2 regions of the Streptomyces sp. 7R007 genome follow, and region 1 is predicted to be linked to the other one. Evidence: riboswitches for the same ligand, from Rfam matches in the RefSeq annotation. Region 1 holds a riboswitch; the other holds the start of a gene.
What was found. A riboswitch is a leader RNA that binds a small molecule or an ion and turns the genes downstream of it on or off. The one in region 1 is predicted to bind ZMP and ZTP.
Positions count from the first base shown of each region.

Region 2: another riboswitch for ZMP and ZTP. It lies ahead of ACYF6T_RS40795 (bifunctional 5,10-methylenetetrahydrofolate dehydrogenase/5,10-methenyltetrahydrofolate cyclohydrolase); the one in region 1 lies ahead of ACYF6T_RS06050 (glycine hydroxymethyltransferase).

Region 1 covers NZ_JBTWMV010000003.1:211,896-216,101, reverse strand. The annotation lists gene ACYF6T_RS06060 (glutathionylspermidine synthase family protein) at 1-220, shown strand, start outside; gene ACYF6T_RS06055 (AraC family transcriptional regulator) at 417-1,463, opposite strand; ZMP/ZTP riboswitch at 1,660-1,747, shown strand; gene ACYF6T_RS06050 (glycine hydroxymethyltransferase) at 1,781-3,229, shown strand; gene ACYF6T_RS06045 (hypothetical protein) at 3,308-4,003, opposite strand.
Region 2 covers NZ_JBTWMV010000068.1:18,543-22,748, reverse strand. The annotation lists gene ACYF6T_RS40805 (epoxide hydrolase family protein) at 1-366, shown strand, start outside; partial or broken gene ACYF6T_RS40800 (ATP-binding protein) at 423-728, shown strand; gene ACYF6T_RS40795 (bifunctional 5,10-methylenetetrahydrofolate dehydrogenase/5,10-methenyltetrahydrofolate cyclohydrolase) at 765-1,631, opposite strand; ZMP/ZTP riboswitch at 1,654-1,739, opposite strand; partial or broken gene ACYF6T_RS40790 (IS5/IS1182 family transposase) at 1,937-2,020, shown strand; partial or broken gene ACYF6T_RS40785 (hypothetical protein) at 2,019-2,235, opposite strand; gene ACYF6T_RS40780 (dienelactone hydrolase family protein) at 2,283-3,014, opposite strand; gene ACYF6T_RS40775 (U32 family peptidase) at 3,406-4,206, shown strand, end outside.

The DNA of each region.
Region 1 (4,206 bases):
GGGCGCGGGCGTGACGGTCCACGAACCGGGCGCCGACCCGGTAATCCGCGAAGAGGCGTGCTGCTACCAGCAGTTGGCGCCCCTGCCCGCCTTCGACGGCAACCACGTGGTGCTCGGCGCCTGGGTCGTCGAGAACGAGGCGGCCGGACTCGGCATCCGCGAGTCGTCCGGCCTGGTCACGGACGAGTACGCGCGCTTCGTGCCGCACGTCATCCACTGAGCCGGCGGCTTCCGGGCCGATGCCTGAAGGGGGATACCCCAAGGCGGATGCCCGAAGGGGGGTGCCCGAAGGGGGGTGTCCGGAGGGGAGTGCCCGGAGGGGAGTGTGCTGCCGCCCGGCTCGGCTCCCCCGAACCTCAACGACCCGGGCGGCAGGCCCCCAGCATCCTCCGTGCCCGCACCACCCTGCTATCCGATTACGGCGGGAAACGGACACCTTTGTGGATAGCGCGGCCCGTCCCCGCCGGGGTCCCCGACCCCCGGCCCACCCCTCGCAGCGTCTGCGACGGCGTCTGCCCGTACGCCTGCCGGTAGTGCCCGGTGAACCTGCCGAGATGCACGAACCCCCAGCGCAGCGCCACATCGGTGACCGTCCCCACCGCCCGCCTGTCGGCGATGGCCAGCAGATCGCGGTGCGCGAGATCGAGCCGGACCCGGCGCAGATACGCCAGCGGGGTCGTCGCCAGATGGGTACGGAACCCCTGCCGCAGACTCCGCACACTCACCCGCGCCGCCCGCGCCATGTCGGCCACGGAAATCGGCTCATGGGCGTGCTCGGCGCAGAAGTCCACCGCCCGGCGCACCGCACCGGGCAGCACCGCGGGGCCCCGGCCCGCCACCGAATCGCTGAGCAGGTGCGGCTGCGCGTCCAGCAGACCGTGCACCAGCACCTGCTCGAAATGCCCGGCGCCCAGCGGTGAACGGTCCGCCAGCTCCGAGTCCGTGAACTCGCCGAACGCCTCCACCACCCGCAGCCACGCCCGCACCGGCCCCGCCCGCGGATCCAGCACCGGCGCGAAGAACAGCGGTGCCGACGGAAACTCCCCGAGCCGCAGCGCGAGCGCCCGGTCGACCGTCTGCCGGGGAATGATCAGCACGCGGTTCAGCGTCTCGCCGTTCCACCGCATCGACAGCCGCTGACCGGGGTTGACGATGCTGAGCGTGGACGACAGCGTCACCCCGTCTGCGGTCACGGCACCGGCGCCGGCGAGCGGAACGTGCACGTTGTAGAAGTCCGGCAGCTCCCCTGGAACCACCTCGACACCCGCCCCGTACCCCAGCTCGTACAGCCCGACGGCCCCCTCGTGCGCGCACCGGAACCGCCCGTCGACCGGCTGCTCGTCCAGCACCGTCAGCCGGTGCGGCGCGAACCGCGCGCTCACCAGTGCGTGCAGTTCCTCGACGTCACCGCCCCGGTAGAGCAACCCCCGGCGGTCCGCCCTTCCCCACCCGGCTTCACCCATGACGGACAAGCCCCTCGTGAAGCGCCTCATACGGACATACGGCCCTCAGTCTCCCGGCCCCGCCCACCCACCGCCTAGAGCCGGCCGGCCCAGGCCCCCGTGCCCAAGGCGCCCTCACCACCCGGTGCCGAGCGGGCCGTCGTCGCCCGCATGGTGGACGGGACGGCTGGGCCGTTCGGCCCGCCCGGTAGGCTGGCCGGCGGGCCGTGACTGGCGCGCTGGGATGGGACCGACCATCGGGGAGCGGCCCGAGCGAGTGAGTGCCGTGCGCCTGGGCCGTACCGTGAACGCTGAACGCCGACGTCCGGAGGTCCCTCATGTCAGCCGACTCCCTCTCCACCGAGTCCACCGCCTTCCGCGCCGCACTCGACGTGATCCGCGCCGTCGAACCGCGCGTCGCCGACGCCATCGGCCAGGAGGTCCACGACCAGCGCGAGATGCTCAAGCTGATCGCCTCCGAGAACTACGCCTCCCCGGCCACCCTGCTGGCGATGGGCAACTGGTTCAGCGACAAGTACGCCGAGGGCACCGTCGGCCGCCGCTTCTACGCCGGCTGCCGCAACGTCGACACCGTGGAGTCGCTGGCCGCCGAGCACGCCCGCGAGCTGTTCGGCGCCCGCCACGCCTACGTCCAGCCGCACTCCGGCATCGACGCCAACCTCGTCGCCTTCTGGGCCGTCCTCGCCGACCGGGTCGAGGCCCCCTTCCTGGAGAAGGCCGGCGCCCGCCAGGTCAACGACCTCACCGAGGCCGACTGGGCCGAACTGCGCCAGGCCTTCGGCAACCAGCGCATGCTCGGCATGTCCCTCGACGCCGGCGGCCACCTCACCCACGGCTTCCGCCCGAACATCTCCGGCAAGATGTTCGACCAGCGCTCCTACGGCACCGACCCGGCCACCGGCCTGATCGACTACGAGGCACTGCGAGCCTCCGCCCGCGAGTTCAAGCCGCTGATCATCGTCGCCGGCTACTCCGCCTACCCCCGCCTGGTGAACTTCCGCATCATGCGCGAGATCGCCGACGAGGTCGGCGCCACCCTCATGGTCGACATGGCGCACTTCGCGGGCCTCGTCGCCGGCAAGGTCCTCACCGGCGACTTCGACCCGGTCCCGCACGCCCAGATCGTCACCACCACGACCCACAAGTCGCTGCGCGGCCCGCGCGGCGGCATGGTCCTGTGTGACGACTCCCTCAAGGACCAGGTCGACCGCGGCTGCCCGATGGTCCTCGGCGGCCCGCTCCCGCACGTCATGGCCGCCAAGGCCGTCGCCCTCGCCGAGGCGCGGCAGCCCTCCTTCCAGGACTACGCCCAGCGCATCGTCGACAACTCCCGCGCCCTGGCCGAGGGCCTGATGCGCCGCGGCGCCACCCTGGTCACCGGCGGCACCGACAACCACCTCAACCTGATCGACGTCGCCACCTCCTACGGCCTGACCGGCCGCCAGGCCGAAGCGGCCCTGCTCGACTCCGGCATCGTCACCAACCGCAACGCCATCCCGGCCGACCCGAACGGCGCCTGGTACACCTCCGGCATCCGCATCGGCACCCCCGCCCTGACCACCCGCGGCCTGGGCACCGCGGAGATGGACGAGGTGGCGGGCCTGATCGACCGCGTCCTGACCACCGCCGAGCCGGGCACCACCAAGTCGGGCGCCCCCTCCAAGGCCCAGCACGTCCTCGACCCGAAGATCGCGGACGAGATCTCCCGCCGGGCCACCGACCTCGTGGCCGGCTTCCCGCTCTACCCGGAGATCGACCTGGGCTGACCGCCCGCGCCCGAGCGGAACGCTCTCTGTTGAGTTGTCAAAGATCCACGACCGAGATGTCAAAGAGATCCACGACTCTCACAGGTCGACGAGTTCCTGTCGTGGCTCATCCGGCGGCGGTCCGGCACCTTGCCGGGCCGCCGCGCGGCGTATCAGACCGGCGCCTCCCGCACCGGCCGCCACCCCCACGACCAGCCCCGGCACGGCCCACCACCAGTTGGCCCACCAGTCGGTGCCGGTGTCCGTCGCGGCCGTCCCCGCTGCCACCGTGGCCGTCCCCGCGTCCGCGTCCGGAGAGGCCGCCGTGTCCGTCCCCGCCGACTGCCAGGGCGCCGGGAAGATGCCCGGGTAGCCGTTCGCGGAGGCCCTGCCCATCACGCCCAGCTTCTTCAGCAACGTGCGCAGTCGGTCCGGGTCGTCGGCGCGGTGCCAGTAGCCGTTCGGCGTCTGCGACACGTCGGCCGCCGTGTGGATCCAGACCGCTCGGGGCCGGGAGTCGACGGGGAAGACCCGGTCTATCCGCCACGGCGTCATGTCGTGCGCCATCCACGTCACGTTGATCTGGCGGGCGTGGGCCAGGTCGGCCTCGGGCGGCTTCTCACGCGTCCCGACGCCCGGGGCGCCGAGCAGGCCCTGCAGGGCGTCGTACTCCTTGTCCGAGTAGTACAGCGCGGTGGCCTTCGCACCGGTCGGCGACGTCACCAGCACGCTGGTCGGACCTCCGGCTGCCGCGGACGACGCGCCCCAGACCATCAGCGACAACGTCGCGGTCAACGCCCCCGCCAACGCCCCGAGTTCGCGAATCCTGCTCCTCCACCGCGACATTCCCGTCCCCCAATCAAGTGGTCCTGTATGACCCGACTCGACCCGACCCGACCTGTCTCGTCCTGTCCGCGAGCCGCGTGTCACTTCTGGTACACCGCCCGACCCGCCGGGGTTCCCACCCCACCCGCACTTTTCCGAAGGCACTGTCGAAG
Region 2 (4,206 bases), on a different contig from region 1:
GCCGCGTGGCTGGTGGAAAAACTCCGCACTTGGACCGACTGTGACGGTGACGTCGAGGCCGTCTTCACCCGGGATGAGTTGCTCACCTGGATCACCGCCTATTGGGTCAGCGGTGCAATCGGCACGTCCTTCACTCCGTACGTGGAGAGCGGCCCGAAACCAGCGGGACGCATCAACGTACCCACAGCCTTCACGATCTTTCCCAAGGACCTCGTCAACGCGCCGCGTGAGTTCGCCTCCCGCTTCTTCGATGTCCGCTCCTGGACTGAGCACTCAACCGGCGGGCACTTCGCAGCGTGGGAATGCCCGGAGGAGTACGCGGCGGGAGTACGCGCAGCCGTGAACCTCTCTTCCCCATCGGCCTGACAGGGCTTCCCGGTGGGGCAGAGGTGAGATTGCCGTTCCGCGCTTGATGCGGCCCACTCGCCTCCTGCGAGTGGGCCGCACAGAGCCGGCCACTCTGCCTGATCGGAGACTGCGGCATCGTCAAGTCCACATGCTGGTCGCCCGGGGCACCGAGGCCGCCATGAAGGGCTACCACGTCCGCTCCACACTGGCTGCGAAGCTGGTCAATGAGTTGGTCGTAGCCGCCGATGAGAAGCGGGCGTCTCTGCGTGGCCCTCGTCGACCGGCTCACCTTCAACGGCACCAGCATCGAGGCGGGAACCGACTCCTACCGCCTCGCCGCCATCCGCGCCCGGGCTGCGGAACCCGCCAAGACCGGCTGACGCATCCGCAGACCACGCCTCTGGGCCGGCGATGCGTCAGCGATGCCGCACTCCGAGCTGGTTCGCGGCGGCTTCCACGGTCTGCGCGAGCAGGACGGCAATGGTCATCGGCCCAACGCCACCGGGAACCGGAGTGATCAGACCAGCTCGGGCGAGGGCGGTGTCGTAGTCCACGTCTCCGACGTTGCCCGGGTTGTAGCCGGCGTCGATCACGACCGCGCCAGGTTTGATGTCCTCACCGTGGATCAGCCGAGGTCGTCCCACGGCTGCTACGACGACATCCGCTTCCCGGACGATCGCCGACAGGTCAGCGGTGCGGGAGTGGCAGTACGTCACCGTCGCGTCCTTGGCGAGTAGAAGCATCCCGGCCGGTTTACCCAGAATCGCGCTGCGCCCCACCACGACGGCGCGCTTGCCGGCGAGTTCGACGTCGTACGCTTCCAGCAATCGCATGATCCCGCCCGGTGTGCAGGACACGAAGCCCGGCAGCGCGAAGCTCATCGCGGCGAAGGAATGCATCGTGACCCCGTCGACGTCCTTCTCCGGAGCGATGGCCTCGAACGCCGCCCGCTCGTCAATGTGTGGGCCGCAGGGGTGCTGGAGCAGGATGCCGTGTACTTGCGGATCGCTGGACAGGTCCGTGAGGGTGTCGATCAGTTCGGTGGTCGTGGTGGTGGCGGGCAGAGCGATATGCCGGGACTGGATGCCGGCCTTCGCGCACCGCGCTCGTTTCATGCGGTCGTACGTGGCCGACGCGGGATCCTCTCCCACCAGCACCGTCGCCAGGCAGGGACTGCTCCCCGTGCGTCGTGAGATCTCCGCTGCCTTGGCAGCGGCCTCGTCGACGATGCGCTTGGCGAGGCTGGTGCCATCCATGAGCTGGGCCGTCTGAGTCGCGGACATCGTTGCCTTCCAGGCGTTGTTGACCACTCGCCCAGGCGCACGGCAACGACGTCTCGTCAGACCGCTCCCCGGTGGTGCTCCACCTCAGCGCCAGTCACGGCCCACGCTGAACTGTAGTAGACGCAGCATGCTCACACCCGACCAGCGTGCTGGGCCGGGAAGCGAACTGCGAAGGCCCGCCTCCCGCAGTGACGTCATTTCACCGGAAAACCACTACGCAACCGCTCTGTCCCGGAATGCCTTCACAGCCGATCGCCTGCGCGCACACATGGATCTGACCGTGCGGGCCGTAGCCTGCCGCCGGGGAGACCGCTCCCGAGCACGTCCTGCTCGACGGCACGCTCGCCGAGTGTGACCGGGTCGGCGACAGCCTTGCCGACTATCGCGCCGCTCGGGCAGCGTGAACGACACCTCGGCGATCTTCGCTCACCGGCATGCCCTGCGTGGACAGCAGGACCCTATGGGCCCGGCGCCATGTCACCACTGGCCCAGTGCCTCTGCGGATGCTCCGCAGCAGGCGCTGTCCCTCGTCATCGTCGATGTGTCGAGCCGCCCCGCCTGAACTCTGCCGGCCATGCCGACCAGTGTCAGTGAACGCGCCGATCGGGATGCGGTTCCCGATCGGCGCGTCGCGGACTGCGGGCGGCGGTATCAGCCGAGGTGCCGGGCGAAGAACCTCAGCGTGCTCTCCATCTCGAAGGCAGGGATCTCCCCGTGCTTGCCGGGGTTGGCGTGCAACGTCTTCTCGGTCGAGGCCAAGGCGTCGAACAACGCAAAGGTCTGGACTCGCGGCACCCGCTCATCGTCCCACTGCACCAAGAACTGCACGGGGACGGTGATCCGCGCGGCGGCCTCGGCCGACGCCAGCATCCCGCCCAAGCCCAGTACCGCCGCGCGGACCCGCGGTTCGGCAGCGACGAACGGCACACCGAGTCCGCATCCCAGCGAGACCCCCCAGTAGCCCACCAGGCCGGCGCCTACGTGCTCGAGTTGCTGAACCGCGTCCAGGACCGCTTGCCATTCCGGCACGGTCTGGCGGGCCACGAGCGCATGGAAGCCGGCGATCAGCGGGGCCAACTCTTCACCGGCTTCCACGCGAGCCTGGTTCTCAGTCGCGATCCGGTCGTACTCTGCCACCTTCGGCCGGTCGCCATGGGCCGGAACGTCGACCGCCACGACCGCGAAACCGCATGCGGTCACGAAGCGGCGTGCACGAGCCAGGACGTCAGGAGCCTTCTTGTGCTGGCCGCCACCGTGTCCGATCAGGACGAGCGGGCGAGTGGCGACGGCACCTTCCGGCGTCCACAACACGCCAGGAACGTCGCCGAGGGTGAAGAGCTGTTCGCGGACGCCGTCGGACGACATCTCAGAGATGAAGCGCATAGCGGGTGATGCCTTTCGGGATGCCTCTGCGGGCACTCCCTAGGCCATGCGGGAGAGGAAGGCCCGACCTGTCAAAGCGTTGATCGGTCTCACCTCCTCGGTTCGCAGCAGTGCACGGCGGCAGGAACGTACCACGAAGGACTCCACTCTGACCCGGGCCAGGGACGCCGACAGGGCGAAGGTCGTCTGATGCGGCACCACACCGAGTTGCTGACCCCTGTGACTGCTGGCCCGGCGTCCTGACGGAGCAAGTGGGGTGCGATGTGTGACATCCCCGGAGGCCCGCTCCAAGCTGGCTTCGCGGACCGTTGACGGCTCGTCGTTGGCTGCCTACCGTCCAAGCGCAGCGATGCCGAACAGTGTTCGGAATATCGATCGAAGGGAAGTCCGGATGGACGGCATGGAAAGGTCACGGCGGTCGCTGTCCGCACTCGGTCTGCCGGAGCGGGACCTCGGGGAACTGCCCGACTCGGACAAGCGATTCCCGGACGGCGCGCAGTACCGGGTGGAGATCCCGTCGGTCGAAGGCCCGGGGCCGTTCCAAGCGGTCATGGATGAGGCCGAGCGGCACGGGATCCGGATACATCGCATCAGCCAGGGCAGTGGCATGATGCTCCTCGCCGACTCGGAGATCGAGCAGATGGTGGCTCTCGGCCGCGAACGCGAGGTAGAGGTCTGCCTCTTCGTTGGACCACGCGGCGGCTGGGACATCGGCATCCAGGCCACGTCCGCCGCGGGTGGCGGTGCAGCCGCGGTGCTGCGCGGCGCCGACCAACTCGCGTACGGCGTCGAGGACGTCATCCGGGGCTGCGACCTCGGCGTGCGCAGCGTCCTGGTGGCAGACATCGGCCAACTGTGGGTGCTCGGCCGAATGCGGCAGTCCGGCGACCTGCCGCCGGAGCTGGAGATCAAGGCGTCGATATCGATGCCGACGGCCAATCCTGCGGCGGCACGGGTGCTCGAGGACCTCGGGGTCACCACGATCAACTTGCCGATCGATCTCACTCTTGCCCAGATGGCGGCGATCCGGGGAGCAGTCGACGCGCCTCTGGACGTCTATGTGGAGGGCGCCGACGACTTCGGCGGCGTGGTCCGCTACTACGAGATCCCGGCCCTCGTGCGCGTGGCGGCTCCTGTCCACCTCAAGTTCACGGTACGGAACGCGCCGTCTCTGTATCCCTCCGGAGCGCAC